2 regions of the Robbsia betulipollinis genome follow, and region 2 is predicted to be linked to the other one. Evidence: riboswitches for the same ligand, from Rfam matches in the RefSeq annotation. Region 2 holds a riboswitch; the other holds the start of a gene.
The links. A riboswitch is a leader RNA that binds a small molecule or an ion and turns the genes downstream of it on or off. The one in region 2 is predicted to bind thiamine pyrophosphate.

Region 1 (11,945 bases), on a different contig from region 2:
CCCGATGCCCTCTCCCGCTTCCCCGTCCGCCGGTTCGCGCGGCACGCTGCTGTTGCTGGCCACGATCGCCGGCCTCTCCGTTGCCAACATCTACTACATCCAGCCGCTGCTCGATGTACTGCGGGCGGCGTTCCCGCACGACGCACGCTGGGTGGCGATCGTGCCGGCCGCGACCCAGCTGGGTTACGCCACCGGGATGTTCTTCGTCGCCCCGCTGGGCGACCGGATTGCCCGGCGCACCATCATTCTCTGGTTGATCGCCGGGCTCACGCTGACGCTGGCGGCAATGGCGTGGTCGCCTTCCCTGCTGTGGGTTGCGGCACTATCGGTACCGGTTGGCGTGCTGTCGACCATCGCCCAGCAGGCAGTGCCGTTCGCCGCCGAGATTTCCGCGCCCGAGAATCGGGGGCAGGCGGTGGGCACGGTGATGAGCGGCCTGCTGCTCGGCATCCTGCTGGCCCGTACGGCAGCAGGCATCATCGCCGAGCATGCCGGATGGCGGGCGGTCTACATCGTGGCCGCGCTCACCATGCTGGCATTATGGTTCCTGGTGGCCGCGCGCCTGCCGCACCGCAAGCCGGCCGACGCGCCCCGCTACCCCGCGCTGCTGGCGTCGATGTGGGTCCTGTTCCGCACCGAGCCGGTACTGCGCGATACGTCGATCACCGGTGCGGCGATGTTCGCCGCCTTCAGTGCGTTCTGGTCGCTGCTGGCGCTGCTGCTTGCGGGTGCGCCGTTTCATATGGGCGCACAGAGCGCCGGGCTGTTCGGGCTGGCCGGGGCGGCAGGCGCCCTGATCGCGCCGTTCGCCGGCAAATCCGCCGACCGGCGCGGACCGCGGCGCATCATTTCGATCGCGATCGCCGTGACGGCGTCGTCCTTCGTGATTTTCGCCTGCTCGGGGCATAGCCTGCTGGGGCTGGGCATCGGTGTCGTCGTGCTCGACGCGGGCGTGCAGGCCGCGCAGATCTCGAATCAATCCCGCATCTACGCGCTGCGTCCCGAGGCGCGCAGTCGCCTGAACACCGTCTATTTCGTCTGCTCTTTCCTCGGCGGCGCGCTGGGGTCGGCGCTTGCCGCGCTCGCCTGGGCGCACGCAGGCTGGCTCGGCGTCTGCGCGGTGGGTCTGGCCTGCACCGCGATCGCCGGTACCAATCACGCGCGCGGCGGCGCCTCGCTCACGCCCGCCATACGGTAACGCCTACCCAAACCATGAAACTTTTTGCCGACCTGCCGGCCGATGACGGCCTCCCCGGACGGGAACGACGCCTGGCGATGGCCGCCGTCATGCTGGGTACGACGATGGCCGTGCTCGACGGTTCGATCGTCAATGTCGCGCTACCGACGATCGCACACGCGCTGCACGTGGACGCGCCGGCGGCGATCTGGGTCGCGAACGCCTATTTGCTCGCCACCGCGATGCTGCTGGTGAGCTTCGCATCGCTTGCCGACATCGTGGGCTTTCGGCGTCTCTACGCGACGGGCCTGCTGGTGTTCACGCTGGCGTCGCTGGGCTGTGCGCTGTCGGGGTCCCTGGACATGCTCGTGGCGATGCGGCTGCTACAGGGAATCGGCGGCGCGGCGATGTTCAGCATCGGCCCGGCGATCTACCGGATGGTGTTTCCGACCCGGCTGCTGGGCAGCGCGCTGGGTATCAATGCGCTGACCGTGGCAGCCTCGACGGCGGCGGGTCCGGCGATCGGCGGTGCGATGCTGGCGGTGCTGGGCTGGCAATGGCTGTTCGCGATCAACGTACCGCTGGGCATCGTCGCGATCGCACTGGCGCTGCGCGCGATCCCGCAGCGGGAAAACCAGGGACGCTCCCCGGCGGGGCATGCAGCGGAACCGGTGGCGGCGCATGCCGCGGACCTGCCGCGGCGATCCGCGCGGTTCGATCTGGCGGGTGCCGTCCTGTCGGCGACGGCGATGGGCATGCTGATCATGGCGGCGGACGCGTGCGCGCAACTGACACTCCCGGGCAACCATTCGCGGGCCGGATGGTACGGCGTGATCGCGGTCGCCGCGACGTTCCTGTTCATCTGGCGTCAGCGACACGCCGCACGCCCCTTGCTGCCGCTCGACATCTTCGCGTCCGGACGCTTTTCGATGGCCGCGCTGACATCCTTCTGCTCGTTCGTCGGGCAAGGCATTACCTTCATCGCGCTGCCGTTTCTGTTCCAGGGCGCGCTCGGCTATTCGGCCCTGGAATCCGCGCTGCTGTTCACGCCCTGGCCGCTGGCAATCGTGCTGGCCGCACCCTATGCCGGCCGTCTCGCGGACCGCCACTCACCAGCGGTGCTGTCGAGCATCGGGCTCGCCGTACTGACCCTGGGCGTCGCCTTGCTGGCGGCCCTGCCGACGCACGCAACGGCGCTGGACATCTGCTGGCGCGGCTTCGTCTGCGGCCTGGGGTTCGGCTTTTTCCAGAGCCCGAACAACCGCGAGATGCTCGGCAATGTCGTGCGCGCGCGCAGCGGCGCCGCCTCGGGAATATTGGGGATCGCGCGCACGTTCGGGCAGTCCCTGGGCGCGGCAGTGGTGGCGCTGGTTCTCGCCGCCTATGCGTATCGCATGGATACCGCGGGAACCGGTCCGGCATCGGTTGCGTTGCAGGACGCAGCCGCCATGCACGGCGCGCTCTGGATCGCGGCTGCGATGACGTTGCTGGCGACGCTGTTGAGCGTGTCGAGGATCCCGCGCAAGGTCGCGGCTGCCGTCTGATTGGCGGGAGGGCGTCATCCGGGGGCGTCATGGTTCGCCCCAGGCCCGCTTTAGTCGATCAGGCGGTTCTTGATGGCGTAGTACGTCAGATCGGCATTGTTGTTCATGCCCATCTTTTCCAGCACGCGTGCCCGGTAGGTACTGACCGTTTTTACGGAAAGATGCAGTTCCTCGGCGATCTCGGTCGGCAGACGCCCCGAGGATAATTTACAGAACACCTGGAATTCCCGCTCTGAAAGCAACTCGTGCGCAAGCTGGTCGGCCGGCTGCGAAAGCTTGTGCGCGAGCGCATCCGCGGTGGACTCGGAAAGATAGCGGTGACCCCGCGCAACGGTACGGATCGCCCGCAGAATCTCGTTCGGCGGCACGTCCTTGGCGACATATCCATCGGCGCCGGCACGCAAAAGACTGATCGCATACTGACTTTCGGGATAACCCGAGAGCATCAGCACGGCCTGGTTCGGGCGAATCTGCTTGATGATGCGGAGCGTGTCGATGCCGTTCTTGTCCGGCATCGCGATATCCAGCAAGACGACATGGAAAGCCATTTCGCGCACTTTCGCAATGGTTGCGTCGCCTGTCGCCGTTTCCGCGGCCACGCGCATGTCCGCTTCTTCGGAAACGATCTGTGCGAGACCACTACGTACGATCGCATGGTCGTCCGCAATCAAGATCTCGATCATGGGCGCTGTCCAAATGGAAAGCGCCATTCTACCAACTCGCCCGATGCAGCGGCGTGAAAGCGCGCAAGCGCGCCGGCGGCCCCGCTATCTCACGATAGCCGGGCCGCGGGCGCGCTCGCATGGGTAGGCATCACAACAGGAAATGCTCCTCCTGTCGCGAATCCAGCCTATGGTATGGACCGTGTGGCTTAGTTCTTCGCGCCGTCGTCGTGATCGAGGAAATCGGCCATGTCGTCGGCGTGCTCCTCTTCCTGTTCAAGAATTGTCTCGAAAATGCGACGGCTGGTGGAGTCGCGGTCTCCCAGGTACTGGATGATTTCGCGATAGCTGTCGATCGCAATACGCTCGGCAATCAGATTTTCGCGAATCATGTCGTTCAGGGTGTTGCCTTCGACATACTGCGAGTGGCTGCGGCTGAGGAGGCCGTCCGGCGAGAAATTCGGCTCGCCGCCCAGCTGCACGATACGCTCGGCCAGCATGTCCGCGTGCCGCTGTTCGTCACCGGCGTGCTCGAGAAATTCTGCGGCGACCGGTTCGGCGTGGATGCCCTTCGCCATGAAGTAATGGCGCTTGTAGCGCAGGGTGCAAACAATCTCGGTCGCAAGCGATTCGTTCAACAGCTTGAGTACGGTCTCGCGGTTCGCACCATACGAATCGGTGACGGCGCCGTCCTTGATGTGCTGGCGGGCCCGCTCGCGGATGGCGGCGAGATCGATCGAGAATTCATCGTTCGAGGGCTGGGCTTGTTGCAAGGCGTTTGCCATAACTGCTCCTGGTATCGGGTCGGTGGGAGGCGACGCCTGCCGCCGATGGCGGACCGGGCGTCGCATGCCGTAGCGCTACGCAAGGTCTGCGCCAGCTCCCGGCACAAACCCGCTTGCTGGCGCCCGCGGCGGGTTGCGGCGTCTAGTCGACGACTTTCTTCGTGACGAAAAAGCCCAGCAGCAGGAACACCACGAACAGCACGAGAAACAGGATGAACAGGAATTTGGCGATGCCGGCGGCACCCGCAGCGATTCCGGTAAAGCCGAAGACGGCGGCGATCAAGGAAATGACCGCGAAAATCAAAGCCCATTTCAACATGGCACAACTCCTTTTTTTCAGTTGCGCCCATCGTAGCGACATGCGCGCACCCCACGCATCCGTCTCCATCCTGTTTTGCTGTGGGAATCCACCGACAGAAGAGGCGCTGGCGTAGGGTTCGCGTCGGCGCGTGCTCGAGACGAACCGGCCTTTACAGGACAATATTCACGACCGGCACGAGCGCGCTTTGGCAGGCGGGAAAGCGGCGTGCTGTGGTATCCATGCCGACAATGTGATTCGCGCGGGGGACGCGCTATCGCACGCCATGCCGCCGGGTGTAAAGTGGAACCGCATGTCGGACGGCGCTGACATGGGAATCCGTTTTCCGCCGACAGTCGCCATTGCGGCGACCTTCTAGGATACGGCCATGCATCGATACCGCTTTGCGGTATCGGGCAACCATGCCAACGATCAGCGCCGATAAGCTGCGAATGGCCCAACAACACAAGAGGAAAGTCACTATGAACCGCATCATCGCTCTGCTTCTGATCGCCGGAACCGCCGCTCTGGCCGGTTGCAACACGATGTCCGGCGCAGGCCAGGACATTTCGAAGGGCGGTCAAGCCCTGTCGAACACGGCGGAAGAGCACAAGTAACTCGCGGTCCGTAATCCGTACGCGCCGCACTGGCGCCAGCGGAAGCCGGACTCACGCATTCCCGATTGCGGGAATGCGTAAAAAAGGGCGTCGCGCTTTCGCGTGACGCCCTTTGTCTTTGGCGATCGCCAGTTGCTCTAACCTTGCAGACTCATCCACGAAGCGGCCGGCCGTGCCTGCTGGCGGTCGAGTTGACGAATGCGGAACTCGAGGTCGTGCAGGTCAGTGGCTTGCGACAGATAGTTCGCCTGGCGCGCTTCGCGACGCGCGTCGGCGCTAGTCGACAGGAAAACACTCAGCGAACGGAACATTTTCATTGCGGCTTTCATGACCAACACTCCACGGAATCTATTTAAGGGTTAACCCTATTGTAGGGTAATCCCTAGTCCCTGTCCATGCGAATGCGGCCTTGCCCCCGATCCACGCCGGGGTGTATCGTTTACGCTTCAAAGCGCGGGGGTCCTGCAACGTGTCGTTGTGGGTGAGAAATACCCTTTGAACCTGATCTGGGTAATGCCAGCGAAGGAAGCGCATCGGGATCGGACCCTCTCCAGGCGCTCGCATTCCGTCCGCGTTCAAGTCTCCCCTGCGCTCCCCACCCGGAGACGTCATGAACGCCAAGCCCGAATTCCTCTCGTCCGACGCGCGCGTCGACGCCGCAGCGATCCAGCCGCTGCCGCAGTCGCACAAAGCCTACATCACCGGTTCGCGACCCGACCTGCGCGTACCGATGCGCTTGATCCACCAGAGCGACACGCCCGCGAGCTTCGGCGCCGAGCCGAATCCGCCCGTCTTCGTCTACGACACCTCCGGCCCCTACTCCGACCCCGGCGCCACGATCGACATCCGCTCCGGCCTGGCGCCGATGCGTGCCGGCTGGATCGAGGAACGTGGCGACACCGAGGCGCTGGGCGGACCGTCGAGCGAATTCGGCCGCGCCCGCGCCGCGGACGAACGCACCGCCGCGCTGCGTTTCCCGGGGCTGCAGCGCACTCCGCGGCGCGCACGCGCGGGCGCGAACGTGACGCAGATGCACTACGCGCGTCAGGGCATCATCACGCCGGAAATGGAATACGTCGCGCTGCGCGAGAATCAGCAACGCGACGCCTACCTCGACAGCCTGCGCCGCAGCGGGCCCCAGGGAGACAAGCTGGCGGCTCTGCTCGGGCGCCAGCATCCGGGCCAGTCTTTCGGCGCGAGCACGCCCGGCAGCATCACGCCGGCGTTCGTTCGCGACGAAATCGCCCGCGGCCGGGCGATCATTCCGAACAATATCAATCACCCGGAAAGCGAGCCGATGATCATCGGCCGCAATTTCCTGGTGAAGATCAACGCCAACATCGGCAACTCGGCGGTATCGTCCTCGATCGGCGAGGAGGTCGACAAGATGACCTGGGCGATCCGCTGGGGCGCGGACAATGTGATGGATCTGTCCACCGGCAAGCATATCCACGAGACGCGCGAATGGATCATTCGCAACAGTCCCGTGCCGATCGGCACCGTGCCGATCTACCAGGCGCTGGAAAAGGTCAACGGCAAAGCCGAGGACCTCACCTGGGAAATTTTCCGCGACACTCTGATCGAACAGGCCGAACAGGGCGTCGACTATTTCACGATCCACGCCGGCGTTTTGTTGCGCTATGTCCCCATGACCGCGTCGCGGATGACCGGGATCGTGTCGCGCGGCGGCTCGATCATGGCGAAATGGTGTCTCGCGCATCATCGCGAAAGCTTTCTGTACGAGCATTTCGAGGATATCTGCGACATCATGAAGGCCTACGACGTCAGCTTTTCGCTGGGCGACGGTCTGCGTCCCGGTTCCATCTACGATGCCAACGACGAGGCGCAACTCGCGGAGTTGCGCACGCTCGGCGAGCTGACGCAGGTGGCCTGGCGCCACGACGTGCAAACGATGATCGAGGGCCCGGGGCATGTGCCGATGCAGTTGATCAAGGAAAACATGGACCTGCAGCTGACGTCGTGCGCCGAGGCGCCGTTCTATACGCTCGGACCGCTGACGACGGATATCGCGCCCGGTTACGACCACATCACCTCGGGCATCGGCGCGGCGATGATCGGCTGGTTCGGCACCGCCATGCTGTGCTACGTGACGCCGAAGGAACACCTGGGACTGCCCGACAAGGACGACGTGAAGACCGGCATCATCACGTACAAGCTCGCCGCCCACGCCGCCGATCTTGCGAAGGGACATCCGGGCGCGCAGATTCGCGACAACGCCCTGTCGAAAGCGCGCTTCGAGTTCCGCTGGGACGACCAGTTCAACCTCGGCCTCGACCCCGACAAGGCGCGCGAATTTCACGATGAGACGCTGCCCAAGGATTCGGCGAAGGTCGCGCACTTCTGCTCGATGTGCGGCCCGCATTTCTGTTCGATGAAGATCACGCAGGATGTGCGTGCCTATGCCGCCGAACAGGGTCTGTCGGAAAAGGAAGCATTGCACCGGGGCATGGAGGTGAAGTCGATCGAGTTCGTCAGAAACGGTGCCGAACTCTATCGCGCGCAGTGAGCGCGACGCGCGGGAGAGGCTGGCGCCACCGCGCACCGGGGTAAGGCATGTAAGGTTGACCCCGGGGGCGGCAAGAATTGCGCACGGGGGCGGCAGCGCCTGCCGAAAAGCATGGAAAGAACCGTGAAGCGCGCGGTTGCCGAGCCTGCATGGCGCGCTATTTGCTTTTTGTGTCCTGCACGAGTCGCCCTGCCTGGGGCGACAACCAATAAAAAGATAGGAGCAGCAAATGAAATCGATCAAGCATCTGGGCGCCCTGGCCGTCGTCGTGACCCTGGTGACGGGCCTCGCGGGCTGCGAAGGCATGACGACCCGTCAGCGCGACACCGCGCTGGGTGCGACGGCGGGCGGCGTGGCCGGCGCGGCCCTGGGCGGTGGCGCGCTCGGTACGCTCGGCGGCGCGGCGGCGGGCGGACTGATCGGCAACCAGGTCGGCAAGTAAGCCGGTACGCAGGCGCACAGGCGAGCAGCCTGGCCGGCGAACAAGCCGGCACGGCCGCCCCGCCGGCGCGCTGCGGCATGCACGGCGGGCGATGGCGGGCCCACGCGGGCCGTCGACCTGCCCGTCTGCGCAACCCGGCGGCCGACGCTGCCGCGGCACGGTATAATCCCGCCAGCCCGCGGCAGCCTTCTTCATCGCAGCCTCTTCATCGCGGCCCCGCCTTGCCGCCATTTCACGTCTCTCCCGCCGCCCCGCCATGTCCGTTCCGACCATCCCAGACCACGAGATCGAGATCAGCGCGATCCGCGCGCAGGGCGCCGGCGGCCAGAACGTCAACAAGGTGTCGAGCGCGATCCACCTGCAATTCGACATCCTCGCATCCTCGCTGCCCGCGGCGCTGAAGGAACGACTGCTCGCGATCAGCGACCACCGCATCACGCGCGGCGGCGTGGTCGTCATCAAGGCCCAGGTGCATCGCAGCCAGGAACAGAATCGCATCGACGCGCTCGAACGCCTGTACGAACTGGTCGCGCGCGCCAACGACGTCCCCCGGGCACGCAAGGCCACCCGCCCGACCCGGGCGTCCGGACGCCGACGGCTCGATGGCAAGACGCGGCGCGGCGCGATCAAGGCCCTGCGCACACGCGTCACCGAGTGAGTCCGGCGGCGTCAGGCTACCGGGCCACGGCCGACGACGTCCGCGCACGCCGCGCCGCCGCGTTTCCGTCGGCCTTCCGGTTTGTCTCCCCCCACGTTAGACTGGCGGCTCATCGCTACCGGCCGCCATGCGTTACTCGATCGAATTAAGGAAGTTCCTTTACAGTCAGCATCTCTTCAGCGGCTTGCGGATCTCGCTGGGCATCGTCCTGCCCGCCGTGGTGTTGCTGCTCGGCTTCGACGACCGGGAGCTGGGGTTCACCCTGGCAAGCGGCGCGATCGCGGCCAGCGTGGTCGACCTGCCGGGGCCGCTGAAGTACAAGCACAACGAGATGCTCGCGTGCTCCTTCCTCGGCTTCCTGTCGGCGCTGGCGACCGGCATCGCGACCTCCAGCGGCTTCGCGCTCTGGCTCACGGTCGTGCCGCTGACCTTCCTGCTGTCGATGATCGTCATGTTCGGCGCGAAGGGGCCGCAGATCAGCTTCGCGACGCTGTACATGATGATCACCAACCTCGAGCAGCACTTCACGCCCGTGGAGGCGCTGGTCAATGCGCTCTGGCTGCTGGGAGGCAGCCTCTGGTACACCTACTGGAGCTATCTGATCAGCCGCTGGCAGATCGAACGCATCGAACGGCAGGTGATCGCCGATGCGATCTTTTCCACCGCCGACTATCTGCGCGCGCGGGCGCGCTTCTACGATCCGGACACGGCGCTTGCGGACGACTACGAAGATCTCGTGAAGAAGCAGATCGCCGCCGTCGAGCAACAGGACGCGGCGCGCGACATCGTGTTGCGTACCCTGCCCCGCCTCAAGCGCAGTGACGGCGACCCGCGGCGCACACGGCTCTTCAACCTGTTCATCAATTCGGTCGACCTGCACGATACGGCCGTGAGTTCGCATACCGATTACGTGCTGCTGCGCAATACGTTCCGCGACGCGGACCTGCTCGTCTTCTTCCACGACCTGCTCGAAAAATTCGCCAACGAACTGGAAACGGTCGGCCTGGCGATCCTGCAGGATCGCGCATCGGTACAGCACGTGCGCCACAAGGCGGAACTGCGGGCGATCGAATTCGAGATCGACCGGATGCGTCGCAAGGATTTCCCCGCCCGGGATTCGGAAGCCTACGCGTCGACGGTCGCCACCTTCCGGCGCATGTGGACCGTGTCGCGTCTGACCGAGCGGATGCACCGCAACACGCGCGCGGCCACCGAGGGCAAGCTCGAAACCGAGATGCGCGTGGATCAGGCGCTGCACGGTTTCCTGAAAAGCCGGCGCATCAGCCTCTCGCAACTGCTGTCGAACCTGACCATGTCGTCGCCACCGTTCCGGCATGCGCTGCGGGTCACGATCGCGGTGGCCGCCGGCCTGGGCATCGGCAAACTGCTGCCGATCACCAACAGCTACTGGATCGTGCTGACCACGGTGATCATCCTCAAGCCTGGATTCTCCCTGACGCGGGAGCGCAATACGCAGCGCATCGTCGGCACGGTGATCGGCTGCGCGGCCAGCCTGGCCTTCCTGTTCGTGGTCAAGAGCACGCCGGTCATCCTCGGCGTGGTGTTCGCGTGCATGTTCATGGCGTATTCGCTGCTCTTGATCAACTACGCGGCGGCGGTGGTGTTCATTTCCGCCTATGTGCTTCTGCTGTATCACCTGCTGGCCCCGGTGGGCATGCGGCTGATCGGCGAACGCGCGCTGGATACGGTGATCGGTTCGTCGATCGCGGTGGCCATCAGTTATCTGTTCGCCAACTGGGAATACCGTCTGATGGGTCCGCTCGTCAAGGCGAGCATCGCATCGATGCGGGAATACGTGGATGCGATCCGCGCGGCGCGTCCGCGGGCGGGTGCCGTGCCCGCGTCGGCGGCCCCCGGTGGCGTCTCCCCCGGCGTGGCCGCTGGTCTGGACGCGGATTATCGATACCGGCTCGCGCGCAAGACGGTGCACGTCAGCTACGCCAATCTCGGGCAGGCTTTTCGGCGGATGATGCGCGAACCGAAATCGAAGCAGTATTACGTCGCGGAACTGAACGATCTGCTGGTGCAAAGTCATGCGCTCGCGTCGCAGATCACCGCCGCGGCACCCATGATCGCGGCGGTCGGCTCGCCCGAGCCGCCAGCGCTGCGGATCGCGCTGGACGCGGTGCGGCGCAATCTGGCGGAGGCCGAGGCGGCCGCATCGCGTGCCGCGGCCCCCACGCTGCCCGGTGTGCCCGCCGTCGGCGACACGCCGGACGCCCTGCGTGCGATGGGCAAGGCGCTCGACGACATGGCGGTGGCGGTCGAGAAAACGCAAGGCGTTCCCGCCGACGCCACGCACGAGATCAAGCTGCTGGTCTATCAGTGCAAGCAAATGCTGCGCTCGTCGCAGTTGATCCGCAAGGATGCGAGCGCGATCCATCTGCTGCTCGAGCATGATGACGCCCAGGCTGGCGCCGACACCGGCGTCGCGGCCACGGCGGCGGCCGCCGCAGCCGGGATCGCGGCCCGGGCCGAGGCCGACGGCGCCGCCGCGCGCGCGGCCGACGGCGCGACTGCATTTGCGGACGACAGGGCGGACGACGGCGCGGGCACCAGCGCGGGCACCGGCGCGACCGGTGACGCCGCCGCAATCAAGCCCGAAATCGAGGCGGAACCGGACGCATCGAGACCGACCGCCTCGGCGCGAGACGCAGTGGAATCCGGCGCGTCAGGGCCGGACGGAAGAAGCGGATAAGGGCGCCGCCGGAACCACGTCCGGGTGCGTGCGCTCCCAGGCGCGCGCCTGCGCCTCCTGCTCCGCCTGATAGGCGGCCTTGCCCGACAATGCCTTGTACAGCAAGGTGCCGAAGACGAAAAGCACCGCGACGACGACGATGAACATCACGGGCCGCGTCGGATCCCGCGGACGGGGCATTTTCCTGCCGTTTTCTACCATGTTGCATTACCTGCGAGGAGTGACCGGCGGACACCGGCGGATCCCCGATTGTACGCTGCAGCAAACGCCGCGCCGCATGCCCCGCCCCGGCGCCGGCACGGCGGGATCGCCCCTGCGGCGGACGATGAGCGAGCGCTTCGCGTCGGCCCCGCGCTCTAATTCTCGCGCACCGGCAGCGCGGTCGAATATTTCACCTGCTCCATCGCGAAATTCGACGTGACGTCGTGGAGCTGGATGGACTGGATCAGCGTGTGGTAGACGCGGTCGTAATCGTCGATGCCGCCCACTGCGAGGCGCAACAGGTAATCGCGGTCG
Region 2 (11,945 bases):
CCGAAGAGTCCGTGGGAAACTGGAACTGCTTGTCGACGTCGATCGTCACCAGCGCCTGGAAGGAGTGATCGTCGAAGGTGATCGCGTTGACGCGTCCCACCACCACACCCGCGCTCTTGACCGGCGCGCGCGCCTTCAGGCCGCCGATATTGTCGAAGCGCATCTTGACCGTGTAGGTCGGCTGAAACGACAGCGCGCTCAGATTCCCCGCCTTCAGGGCCAGGAACAACAGGGCAACGAAGCCGAGTATGACGAACAGTCCGACCCAGAAGTCGAGAGCAGTCTTTTTCATCGTTGGTTCTCTAGTTTCTCTTTCGAGAAATCCTTTGTAGTCAGTTGCCGAACATCAGCGCGGTGAGCAGGAAATCCAGGCCGAGCACGGCCAGCGATGCATACACCACCGTGCGGGTGGTGGCGCGGGAGACGCCTTCCGGCGTCGGGCTCGCCTCGAAGCCCTGGTACAGCGCGATGAAGGTCACCGCGAAACCGAACACCAGGCTCTTCAGAACGCCGTTGCCGACATCCGCCCAGACATTCACGCCCCCCTGCATCTGCGACCAGAACGCGCCCTGATCGATGCCGATCATGAGCACGCCGACCACATAGCCGCCGAAGATGCCGACCGCGCTGAAAATGGCGGCCAGGATGGGCATCGAGATCACGCCCGCCCAGAAACGCGGCGCGACGACATAACGCATCGGATCCACCGCCATCATTTCCATGGCCATCAATTGCTCGCCGGCCTTCATCAGGCCGATCTCGGCGGTCAGCGACGTGCCGGCGCGCCCGGCGAACAGCAGGGCGGCCACCACCGGACCCAGTTCACGTACCAGCGACAGGGCCACCAGCAGCCCGAGCGCCTGTTCCGAGCCGTACCGCGACAGCGTGTAGTACCCCTGCAGACCCAGCACGAAACCGACGAACAGGCCGGACACCGCGATGATCAGCAGCGAGTAATTGCCGACGAACAGGATCTGGCGCGTCACTAGCCGGGGCCGTCGCAGCAGCGGGCCGAGCAGCAGCACCAGCTTGACGAACATGCGCGCCGCGTAGCCGGCACGCCCGATGCCCGACAGCACGCCCCTGCCAAGGGAACTGATCATCGCGCGCCCCCTTTCGACGCCGCGCCCATGCCGAAATCGGCCTCCAGCGGCACGCCGGGGTAATGAAACCGGAACGGCCCGTCGGGCGCCGCGTCGATGAACTGGCGCACCGCCGGGTCCGTCGACGCGCGCAACTGGTCCGGGGTGCCTTCGGCGGCAATGCCGCCATTGGCGATGAAATACACGTAATCGGCGATCGCGAAGGATTCCGGCACATCGTGCGTGACGAGAATCGACGTCGCGCCCAGTGCCTGATTGAACGTGCGGATCAGGTTCGCGGTAATGCCGAGGGAGATCGGATCGAGTCCCGCGAACGGTTCGTCGTACATCATCAATTGCGGGTCCAGTGCGATCGCCCGCGCGAGCGCGACTCGCCGCGCCATGCCGCCGGAGATTTCGGAGGGCGCGAGGTCGCGCGCGCCGCGCAGGCCCACCGCGTTCAGTTTCATCAGAACCAGATCGCGGATCAGTTCCTCGGGCAGATCGGTATGCTCGCGCAGCGGGAAGGCCACGTTCTCGAACACGGTCTGGTCCGTGAACAGCGCGCCGAACTGGAACAGCATGCCCATCTTGCGGCGCAGCCGGTAGACCCCTTTCGCGCCCAGCGCACCGATATCCTCGCCGCCGAAACGGATCTGGCCGCCGCTGGCGCGCACGAGCCCGCCGATCAGTTTCAGTACCGTCGTCTTGCCGCACCCGGACCCGCCCATGACGGCGACCACCTGGCCCCGTCGAAATTGCATGTTCAGGCCGGAAAGGACCAGGCGCTCTCCATAACCGAACGCGACATCGCGCAATTCGAGCACTATTTCGGAATTAACGCTTGGCACGGCTCGGGCGATTCCTTATGGCGATGATTCAGGATGATGGCGTGCGAAAGCGCCTCGTGTATCGGGGACGCATCCGCATGAAAGGGGGATTATAGGCGATCCCGGGGCGCAGGCTGTCCGCCAGCCAACACAATGCCGACGAACGATGCATACGCGGCACGCGTCGGACCCCTGCCCGGCGCGCGTCCAGCCTATCCAGCGCGCCGCAGCAAACGGCGTTCCCGCCATTATCGTTGCATTGGGCCATTATGCGTGAAAGCGGCGAGCAGCGCGTTCACCGCCATGGGCAATTCGTCGGCATGGGTGACGGCCCGCACGACCGCCGCGCTCCGCACGCCCGTGGCCAGGACCTCCGGCAGCGTCGCGAGGTCGATCCCGCCAATCGCGACGACCGGCACCGCGTCCCGCAACAGCCGCTGGTACGCGGCGATCCGGGACACCCCCTGGGGAGCGGTCTTGACGACTTTCGTGGCGGTGGGAAATACCGCGCCGCAGGCAATATAGCTGGGGCGGAAATGCCAGGCATGCAGGATTTCGTAATATCCGTGCGTGGACAGACCCAGACGCAGGCCGGCGGCGGCGATCGCGCCGAGGTCCGCGTCCGCCATGTCCTCCTGTCCGAGATGGACGCCGTAGGCACCCGCCTCGACCGCCAGCCGCCAATGATCGTTGATGAAGAGCCGCACCTCGTCCGGCGCCCGGCGCGCGGCGGCCACGGCGCGGACGATCTGTTCGCGCAGCGCTGCCGGGTCGGCCATCGGGTCGGCCATCGGGTCGGCCATCTTTACCCGCAGCTGAATCGTGCGCACGCCCAGTGCGATCAGGCGCTCGACCCAGTCGGCATCCGGCACCACCGGATACAGCCCGAGCGCGGACGGGCACGGCGGGAAGCGCCAGGTCCGTTCCGGCAGGCCGGGAAGATCGGGGAAATCGGCGAGCCGGTCCGGCCAGGCGCCCGGCGCACGCCAGGCAAGCGCGAGGCACAACGCGTCGCGCAGGACAAAGCCGCAATCGACGAAGGCGGCGAGCGCGGCGAGCCAGTCGTCGGTGCGTGCGCCGCGCAGCGCATGCCGTTCGCCATCCGCGATCAGGACCGTCAGGTCGCCGGAAACATCGATGAGCGTGGCGCCGCGGGCCTGCCAGTCGGCCAGCGCGCGGTCGGCCGGCGCCACCGCGACGATCAGCACCGTGTGCCGCTCCGCCATCCATGCCGGGTCGCGCGGCGGCGTCAGACAGAAGCGCCACTGCACCGTCGCCGCCGGCCAGTCGCCCAACGTAGCGCGGATCGTTTCCGCGGCGGCCGAGAGCGCGTCCGCGGGGGGCCAGAAAATCTCGCCCGCGGCCAGCGCCTGCCCGGGGCCTGCCTGTCCGGCGTTCATCCGCCCGGAGCTCATGACGTGGCGCCCGCCTGGTGCCAGAACGGCATGCCGACGACCGCGGTGCTCGCCTGCGCGGCGGCGCGCTCCGGCATCGGGCCGGCACGCCGCGCGTCGCGCCCGGCCGCCACCGCCGCGGCGAATGCCGCCGCCATGCGCGGCGGCGACGTCGCCTGCGACACCGCCGTGTTCAGGAGAACCCCGTCGAAGCCCCATTCCAGCACCTGGCAGGCATGCGACGGCACTCCCAGCCCGGCATCGACGATCAACGGGGTATCGGGCAGGCGCTCGCGCAGCAAACGCAGCGCATGGGGGTTCGCCACCCCCCGGCCGGTGCCGATCGGCGCGGCCCAGGGCATCAGGGCCTGACAACCGGCATCGAGCAGGCGCCGGCCGACGACCAGATCCTCGGTGCAGTAAGGCAGCACCTTGAAGCCCTCGCGGATCAGGATCGCCGCGGCCTCGATCAACGCGACCGGATCGGGCTGCAAGGTATAGTCGTCGCCGATCAGTTCGAGCTTGACCCAGTCGGTGCCGAACACCTCGCGCGCCATGCGTGCGGTATTGACCGCCTCGTCGACCGACTGGCAACCGGCGGTGTTCGGCAGGAAAGGCCGCCCCTCGCGGCGCAGGGTCTCGAAGAACGAGGCCTCGCCGCCCTGCGCGCCGTCCGCCCCCTGCGCGCCGGCGAGTTGCCGACGCAGGGCGACGGTGACCATCGCCGGCCGGGCCGCACGGATCGCATCGACCAGGCTGGCCAGCGACGGATAGCGGGCCGTGCCGAGCAACAGGCGACTGGCGAAGGTTTCGCCGTACAGCGTCAGTGGCGCATCGGTATCGACGGCGGCATCGGCGATTCCGGAGCGCATCGCGGCCCCGGCGTTTTCAGCGTTCATGACAGTGTCCCCAAGGGTGCTTCAAAGGGTGCTTCAAAGAGTGCGCTTCACACCCGGCTCGAGACCGTTCCAGGTTCGGGCCGGTTCCCGGCCCGCGGTCCTTCAAGACCGGTCCGGTCCGGCCCGGCCAGGTCCATCAGCCGCCTGCGACCGGCCGCACGACGTCGAGCCGGTCGCCCGGCGCGAGCGGCTGCAGCGCATACCGCGAGCGGGCGAGAAACTGCCCGTTTACCGCGACGGCGAACGGCGGACGGGCGTCGAACGCGGCGAGCGCGTCGGCGACCATGGCGGGCTCGGCGAGTTCGAGCGCTTGCTGGTTGATCAGGATCTGCATGGGAATCGGTCGGTCGGAGAAGAATGATCGACGGCCGCGGGCGCGGACGCGCCGGAACGGCGAGCGGCGTCGGGATGGCGGTCAGCGTCGCCGCTCGCCGCAGGGAACCGGACGCCGGACGCCAGTTCCGGCCAGGGTGTGGCCGCGTGCCACGCGGCGAAGCCCGCGCACGCATCGCGTGGGTGGTCGAGCAGGACGCGCGCGAGCGTCGCCGCCTCGTTGACGACTTCCGGCGCGATCATGAAACCATGCCGGTACAGGCCGTTGACCGCGAAACGCGGTGCGCGCTCCCGGCCCGTTCCCGCTCCCGCCCCGCCTGGCGCGTACGCCGCGGCGTCGAACACGATCGCCGGCCGCTGGTCGGCGAGCGTCGGCCGGCACTGTGAATTCAGTTCGAGAATGCGCGCCTCGCCGAAACCCGGATGCACCGAAAACGCCGCCGACAGCAATTCGAGGGCGGAGCGCACGCTCACCGGCGAATCGTCGTCGCTCTCGATTTCCGTCGCGCCGATGACATAACGGTCCTGTTGCTTCGGCGCGATATAGATTGGATAACGCGGATGGAGCAGACGCACCGGGCGCTGCAGACCGATGCCGGGGGCGGCCACGCGCACCACCTCGCCGCGGATGCCGCGCAAACCCGGCAGGGACGGCCTTGCGCCCAGGCCGCGGCAATCGATCGTCAGCCCGGCATCGGGCCAGTTGTCCGCGTCCACCGCCACGCCGGCATGGATCGGCACGCCGTGTGCGGCCAGCGCGAGATCCAGCGCCGCCAGCAACTGGCGATTGTCGAGTTGCCCTTCGCCGTCGAGCAGCCAGCCTTGCTGAAAGCGGCCGCCGAGCGCCGGTTCGACACGCGCGAGCCCGGCGCCGTCGAGCGTCGCGATGCGGCCGTCTCGCATCGACGCCGGCGCGTTCGCCATTACGCGCCGCTGGAACAGCGTCGCATCGGCCTGGTCGGCCGCATGCCACACCACCAGCGTGCCGTTGCGCTGGAAATACACCGGTGCCGGCAACTCGGCCAGCCAGCGCGGCCAGCGGCCCAGCGACGCCTCGCCCAGCGCCACCAGCAACGGCTCGGCCACCGCTGCTTCGGCCAGCGGCGCGAGCATCGCCGCGGCCACCCAGGCGGCGGCCGCGCGGCCATGCGGATCGCCGCGTTCGAACAAAGCGACACGCAGCCCGTCGCGCGCCAGGCGCCAGGCGAGCAGGCGTCCGGCCAGGCCGGCGCCCACGATCGCCACGTCGGGACGCATGGCGTCGCTTTCCAGGGAATTCAGGGTCATCGTCATCTGCGAAATACCGGAGTGCGCGAGACGACACGCCGGGACGACACGCCAAAAACGACATGCCGAAATGCGAGCGCGGGCGCACAACAGAGCCGGGAGCGAGCCCGGAACCGGAACGATGAGCGGGAGAGAAGCGGCGCGGCGGCAAACCGGATGGGCGGCCTCGCGTATTTCGCGTGGAGGACCATGCCGGCGGCGCACAGCAGTGCCGTTGCAACTGGGGCGGGCGCCCCAAGGCGGTCGGCCGCGCCAAGGCGCGGCGGAAACTCCCCTCGCCGGTATTACCCGGATCGGGTGCCAAGGGACTCTCTCAGCCGCAAACCGTCCCGCGTTCGCAGCACCCCCGTTTCATCACGCCTCATTACATCACAGATCGCGCGCGACGTTAAGCGCCGCGCCGGGTCCGTGCCGGAGCGGTGTGGAAACCGCGTCGAACGGCGGCACCGCAATCATCTCGAAAAATTCTACTTTGTTGCATGCGTGTCTTAATTTGCCTTTAAGGAAGATACGGAAAAATGCATCACGCGTTATTCTCTGCCTGCGCGATATCTCGATATTGTCCCGGATCTGCACTCCCTGGAGGACCGCATCATCATCACGGAAAAGAAAATCACGGCCTGGAGCCTGATCCGCCCGTTCTGGGTGTCGGAGCAGAAATGGTCGGCGCGCGGCTTGCTCGCCCTGGTCGTCGCGATGAATCTGGCGATCGTCTACATCAACGTCCGGCTCAATTCCTGGAACGTCGGATTCTACGATTCGCTGCAAAAACGCGACGCGGCCGCGTTCCGGCATTCGCTGATCGAGTTTGTGTTCATCGTCTTTCCGTATGTGCTGATCGCCATTTATCGGATCTATTTCCGGCAGATGCTCGAATTTCGCTGGCGGCAATGGCTGACGAACAATTACGTGCACCGCTGGCTGGAGGATCATGCGTTCTACCGGATCGAGCGCGACCGGCTGGCGGACAATCCCGATCAACGGATCAGCGACGATCTCCAAGGCCTGGCGTCGACCACGCTGGCGCTGTCGCTCGACCTGCTCTCCACGCTGGTGACGCTGTTTTCTTTCATCACCATTCTGTGGACGGTTGCCGGCGCGCTGTCGATCACGCTGTTCCATGTGCCGATTCACATCCCCGGCTATATGGTCTGGGTGGCGTTCCTCTACGCGCTCGTCGGTTCGGTGGTGATGTTCAGGGTCGGCCGGCCGCTGGTGACCATCAATTACCAGCAACAGCGGGTGGAAGCTGATTTCCGCTTCATGCTGATTCGTTTGCGCGAGAGCGCCGAACAGGTCGCGCTGTACGACGGCGCCGATACCGAGACCCTTCGCGTGGGCGATGCCTTCCTCCGGATCCGCGACAACTGGCGCATGGTGATGCGGCTGACCAAGCGGCTGACGCTGGTGAATTCGGTATATGGACAAGTGGCGATCATCTTCCCGTTGATCGCGGCCGGTCCGCAATACTTCGCCGGCGCCTTTTCGCTCGGCGTGCTGATGCAGATCAACAGCGCGTTCGGCCAGGTCAGCGATTCGATGTCCTGGTTCATCGGCAGCTTCTCGACGCTCGCCAACTGGCGCGCCACGGTCAACCGGCTGCGGGAATTCCGCCGCGCGATCGACCAGCAGCATTTCGCCGAGACCGAATCGCCGGCGACGCTGGCGGGCGGCATCAATCTGCACCGTATCGACAATGGCACGGTCGAGACGCATGGGCTCGTGCTGGACCGGCCGAACGGCGAGGCGCTGAGTACGATTACCGACATCGTCGCCGCGCCGGGATCGCGCTGGCTGGTGCGAGGACCCTCGGGCTCCGGCAAGAGCACCCTGCTGCGCGCGCTGGCCGGACTCTGGGCGTTCGGCAGCGGCACGATCGACATCCCGGTGGGGGCCCGGCTGCTGTTCGTGCCGCAGCAAAGCTATATGCCGATCGACACCCTGAAGGCGAACCTGTGCTATCCGTCCGACGCCGCGGCGTTTACCGATGCGCAATGCGAGGACGTGCTGAACGCTTGTCAGTTGGCTGATTTCGGCGAGCGTCTGCTGGAATCCACCCATTGGGCGCGTCTCATGTCGCCCGGCGAACAGCAACGCGTCGCCTTCGCCCGCGTCCTGCTGCAGAAGCCGGATATCGTCTTCCTGGATGAAGCGACCAGCGCGCTGGACACGGCGACCGAGGCGGTGCTGTACCGCCTGCTGATCGAACGCCTGCCCGGGACGACGGTCATCAGCGTCGGGCATCGCGACACGCTCGACGCCTTCCACTCCGCGCATCTGGATCTGGCGTGAAGACCTGAAACATGCGGCCTGACGCGGGGCGGTGGAAAACCACCCCGCCCCGCGCTCACTTCGGCAGGTTCGACTCGCCCATCAGGAAGGTATCGACGGCCTTCGCGCACTGCCGCCCTTCGCGGATCGCCCATACCACCAGCGACTGGCCGCGACGCATGTCGCCGGCGGTGAACACGCCCGGCACGTTGGTCGCGTAGGCCTGATCGCCGTCGGTGGCCGCGCGCGCATTGCCGCGCGGATCCTTCTCCACGCCGAACGCGTCGAGCACCGCCTGCATCGGCGCGACGAAACCCATCGCCAGCAGCACCAGATCGGCCTTCAGTTCGAATTCCGAATCCGGCACTTCCTGCATCTTGCCGTCCTTCCATTCGACCCGCGCGGCGATCAGCTTCTCGACCTTGCCGTTACGCCCCTCGAAGCGTTTCGTCGCCACGGACCAGTCGCGCTCGCAGCCTTCGTCGTGCGACGACGAAGTCCGCAGCTTGGTCGGCCAGTACGGCCAGACCAGCGGCTTGTTTTCCTGCTCGGGCGGGCGCGGCAGCAGTTCGAACTGGACGACGCTTTCCGCGCCGTGCCGGTTCGACGTGCCCACGCAGTCCGAGCCGGTATCGCCGCCGCCGATCACGATCACATGCTTGCCGGCCGCGCGCGTCTGCTCGGGCAGCGCGTCGCCCGCCTCCACCCGGTTCTGCTGCGGCAGGAATTCCATCGCGAAATGCACCCCTCCCAGCTCGCGCCCCGGCACCGGCAGGTCGCGCGGCGTTTCGCTGCCGCCGGCGATCACGACCACGTCGAACTGCTCGCGCAGCTGATCCGGCGTGATCGACTCGCGCGCCGGGTTGCCGAACAAGGCGGGCGGTGCGTCGCGACCCACGAAGGTGCTGGTCTTGAAAACCACGCCCTCGGCTTCCATCTGACGCATCCGGCGGTCGATCAGCCATTTCTCGAGCTTGAAGTCCGGGATGCCGTAGCGCAGCAGACCGCCGATCCGGTCGCTTTTCTCGAACACCGTCACGTCGTGACCGGCGCGGGCGAGCTGCTGCGCCGTCGCGAGACCCGCGGGCCCCGATCCCACCACCGCGACCTTCTTGCCGGTGCGCTGCGTCGCCGGTTGCGGCGCGACCCAGCCCTCGGCCCAGGCGCGGTCGATGATCGCGTGTTCGATCGATTTGATGCCGACCGGATCGTCGTTGATGCCGAGCGTGCACGCCGATTCGCACGGCGCCGGGCAGATGCGTCCGGTGAATTCCGGGAAATTGTTCGTCGAGTGCAGGACCTCGATCGCGTTGCGCCAGTCGTCGCGATACACGAGATCGTTGAAATCCGGAATGATGTTGTTCACCGGGCAGCCGTTGTTGCAGAACGGAATGCCGCAGTCCATGCAGCGCGCGCCCTGCACTTTCGCTTCGTCGTTGGTCAGCGCGAAGACGAATTCCTTGTAATGCTTGAGACGCGCCGTCGGCGCCTCGTAGTGTTCGCTGAGTCGTTCAAACTCGAGGAAACCGGTTGCCTTGCCCATTTTTTGTTCGATCCTGCTGCTGATGCGGTGGTGGCGGAATCCGGCCGGGGACGAAGCCGCGATCGCGGCGATCCTTTCCCGACGGCCGGTATCGACGATACGGTGCGTTCGGTGCAGGGGCGAGCGAAGCCGGGACGACGGACGCCGCCGCGGCTTCGCGCCCCGCGTCAGACGGCGACCACGGTGTCCTCGGTCGATGCGCGCAGACGTGCGGCCTGCATCTCGCCCAGCGCGCGCAGGTATTCGCTCGGGAACACCTTGACGAACTGGCGGCGCGCGCCGTCCCAGTCCTCGAGCAGGGTTTTCGCCCGCAGCGAGCCGGTGAACTGGAAATGCCGCTCGATCAGGCTCTTGAGCAGCGCCTCGTCGGTCTGCCCCGTATGCCAGAGACCGGTGTCGACGGTGCGTTCCTGCTCGCCGCGCGGCAGGATCGGTTCGAGCTTGACCATCGACATGTTGCAGCGCGTCGCGAAGCTGCCGTCCGGATCGAACACATAGGCGATGCCGCCCGACATCCCGGCCGCGAAATTGCGTCCGGTCTCGCCCAGCACCACCACCGTGCCGCCCGTCATGTATTCGCAACCATGGTCGCCCGTGCCCTCGACGACCGCCGTCGCGCCCGAGTTGCGCACCGCGAAACGCTCGCCCGCCACGCCCCGGAAGAACGCCTCGCCTTCCACCGCGCCATACAGCACGGTATTGCCGCAGATGATGTTTTCCTCGGCCTTCGCGCGGAAATCGTTGGTCGGCCGCACGATGATGCGTCCGCCCGACATGCCCTTGCCCACGTAATCGTTCGCGTCGCCCACCAGATCGAGCGTCACGCCCTTGGCCAGGAAGGCGCCGAAACTCTGACCGGCCGTACCCTTCAACTGGATGTGCAGCGTGTCGTCCGGCAAGCCGTCGTGACCGTAGCGCTTCGCGATCGCGCCGGAGAGCATCGCGCCCACCGTGCGGTTGCGGTTACGCACCGGCTGGATGAAGGACACGTGTTCCTGCTTCTCGATCGCGGCCTTCGACTTCTCGATCAGGATGTGGTCGAGCGCCTTGTCCAGCCCATGGTCCTGCGTCTCCACATGCAGGCGCGGCACGTCGTCCGGCGCCGTGGACTGATGGAAGATCTTCGAGAAATCCAGGCCCTTCGCCTTCCAGTGCGCGATGCCCTTCTTCGTGTCGAGCAGATCCACGCGCCCGATCAGGTCGTCGAAACGCGCGATGCCCAGTTGCGACATGATTTCGCGCACTTCCTCGGCGATGAAGAAGAAGAAGTTGATCACGTGCTCGGGTTGGCCGGAGAACTTCTCGCGCAGCACCGGATCCTGCGTCGCGACGCCCACCGGGCAGGTGTTCAGGTGACACTTGCGCATCATGATGCAGCCCTGCACCACCAGCGGCGCGGTGGCGAAGCCGAATTCGTCGGCGCCCAGCAAGGCGGCGATCGCCACGTCGCGGCCCGTTTTCATCTGGCCGTCGGCCTGCACGCGGATGCGCGAGCGCAGGCGGTTGAGCACCAGCGTCTGCTGCGTCTCGGCCAGGCCCAGTTCCCAGGGCGAACCCGCGTACTTGATCGACGACAGCGGCGAGGCGCCGGTGCCGCCGTCGTGGCCCGCGATCACGACGTGATCGGCTTTCGCCTTCGCGACCCCGGCGGCGATCGTGCCCACGCCCACCTCGGACACCAGCTTCACCGACACGTCGGCCTTCGGGTTGACGTTCTTCAGGTCGTGGATCAGTTGCGCCAGATCCTCGATCGAATAGATGTCGTGGTGCGGCGGCGGCGAGATCAGCCCCACGCCCGGCACCGAATAACGGAGCTTGCCGATGTATTCGCTGACCTTGTGGCCGGGCAGCTGCCCCCCCTCGCCGGGTTTCGCGCCCTGCGCCATCTTGATCTGGATCTGGTCGGCCGAGGACAGATACTCCGCGGTCACGCCGAAGCGGCCCGAGGCGACCTGCTTGATCTTCGAGCGCAGCGAATCGCCCGCGAGCAGCGGGATGTCGCGCACCACGGCATCGTGGCCGATGATGCCGGCCAGCGTGTCGCCGTCCGTGATCGGGATACCGCGCAACTCGTTGCGGTAACGCCGCTGATCCTCGCCACCCTCGCCGGTGTTCGACTTGCCGCCGATGCGGTTCATCGCGATCGCGAGACTCGTGTGCGCCTCGGTGCTGATCGAGCCCATCGACATCGCCCCGGTCGCGAAGCGCCTGACGATGTCCTTCGCGGACTCGACCTCGTCGAGCGGGATCGCCCGCGCCGGATCGACGCGGAACTCGAACAGTCCGCGCAGCGTCATGTGCCGGCG

Region 1: another riboswitch for thiamine pyrophosphate. It lies ahead of thiC (phosphomethylpyrimidine synthase ThiC); the one in region 2 lies ahead of OVY01_RS14045 (FAD-dependent oxidoreductase).

What each region holds. Positions count from the first base shown of each region.
Region 1 covers NZ_JAPMXC010000001.1:2,601,698-2,613,642, reverse strand. The annotation lists gene OVY01_RS11460 (MFS transporter) at 5-1,198, shown strand; gene OVY01_RS11455 (MFS transporter) at 1,213-2,721, shown strand; gene OVY01_RS11450 (response regulator) at 2,772-3,404, opposite strand; gene OVY01_RS11445 (ferritin-like domain-containing protein) at 3,593-4,168, opposite strand; gene OVY01_RS11440 (DUF1328 family protein) at 4,311-4,487, opposite strand; gene OVY01_RS11435 (entericidin A/B family lipoprotein) at 4,949-5,083, shown strand; gene OVY01_RS11430 (DUF3563 family protein) at 5,221-5,412, opposite strand; TPP riboswitch at 5,529-5,628, shown strand; gene thiC (phosphomethylpyrimidine synthase ThiC) at 5,694-7,610, shown strand; gene OVY01_RS11420 (YMGG-like glycine zipper-containing protein) at 7,840-8,052, shown strand; gene arfB (alternative ribosome rescue aminoacyl-tRNA hydrolase ArfB) at 8,309-8,710, shown strand; partial or broken gene OVY01_RS11410 (FUSC family protein) at 8,838-11,117, shown strand; gene OVY01_RS11405 (hypothetical protein) at 11,403-11,609, opposite strand; gene OVY01_RS11400 (Lrp/AsnC family transcriptional regulator) at 11,786-11,945, opposite strand, start outside.
Region 2 covers NZ_JAPMXC010000003.1:150,341-162,285, reverse strand. The annotation lists gene mlaD (outer membrane lipid asymmetry maintenance protein MlaD) at 1-292, opposite strand, end outside; gene mlaE (lipid asymmetry maintenance ABC transporter permease subunit MlaE) at 333-1,103, opposite strand; gene OVY01_RS14065 (ABC transporter ATP-binding protein) at 1,100-1,933, opposite strand; gene OVY01_RS14060 (thiamine phosphate synthase) at 2,161-3,327, opposite strand; gene OVY01_RS14055 (thiazole synthase) at 3,324-4,178, opposite strand; gene thiS (sulfur carrier protein ThiS) at 4,342-4,539, opposite strand; gene OVY01_RS14045 (FAD-dependent oxidoreductase) at 4,527-5,825, opposite strand; TPP riboswitch at 6,079-6,183, opposite strand; gene OVY01_RS14040 (ABC transporter ATP-binding protein/permease) at 6,396-8,117, shown strand; gene OVY01_RS14035 (glutamate synthase subunit beta) at 8,173-9,639, opposite strand; gene OVY01_RS14030 (glutamate synthase-related protein) at 9,807-11,945, opposite strand, start outside.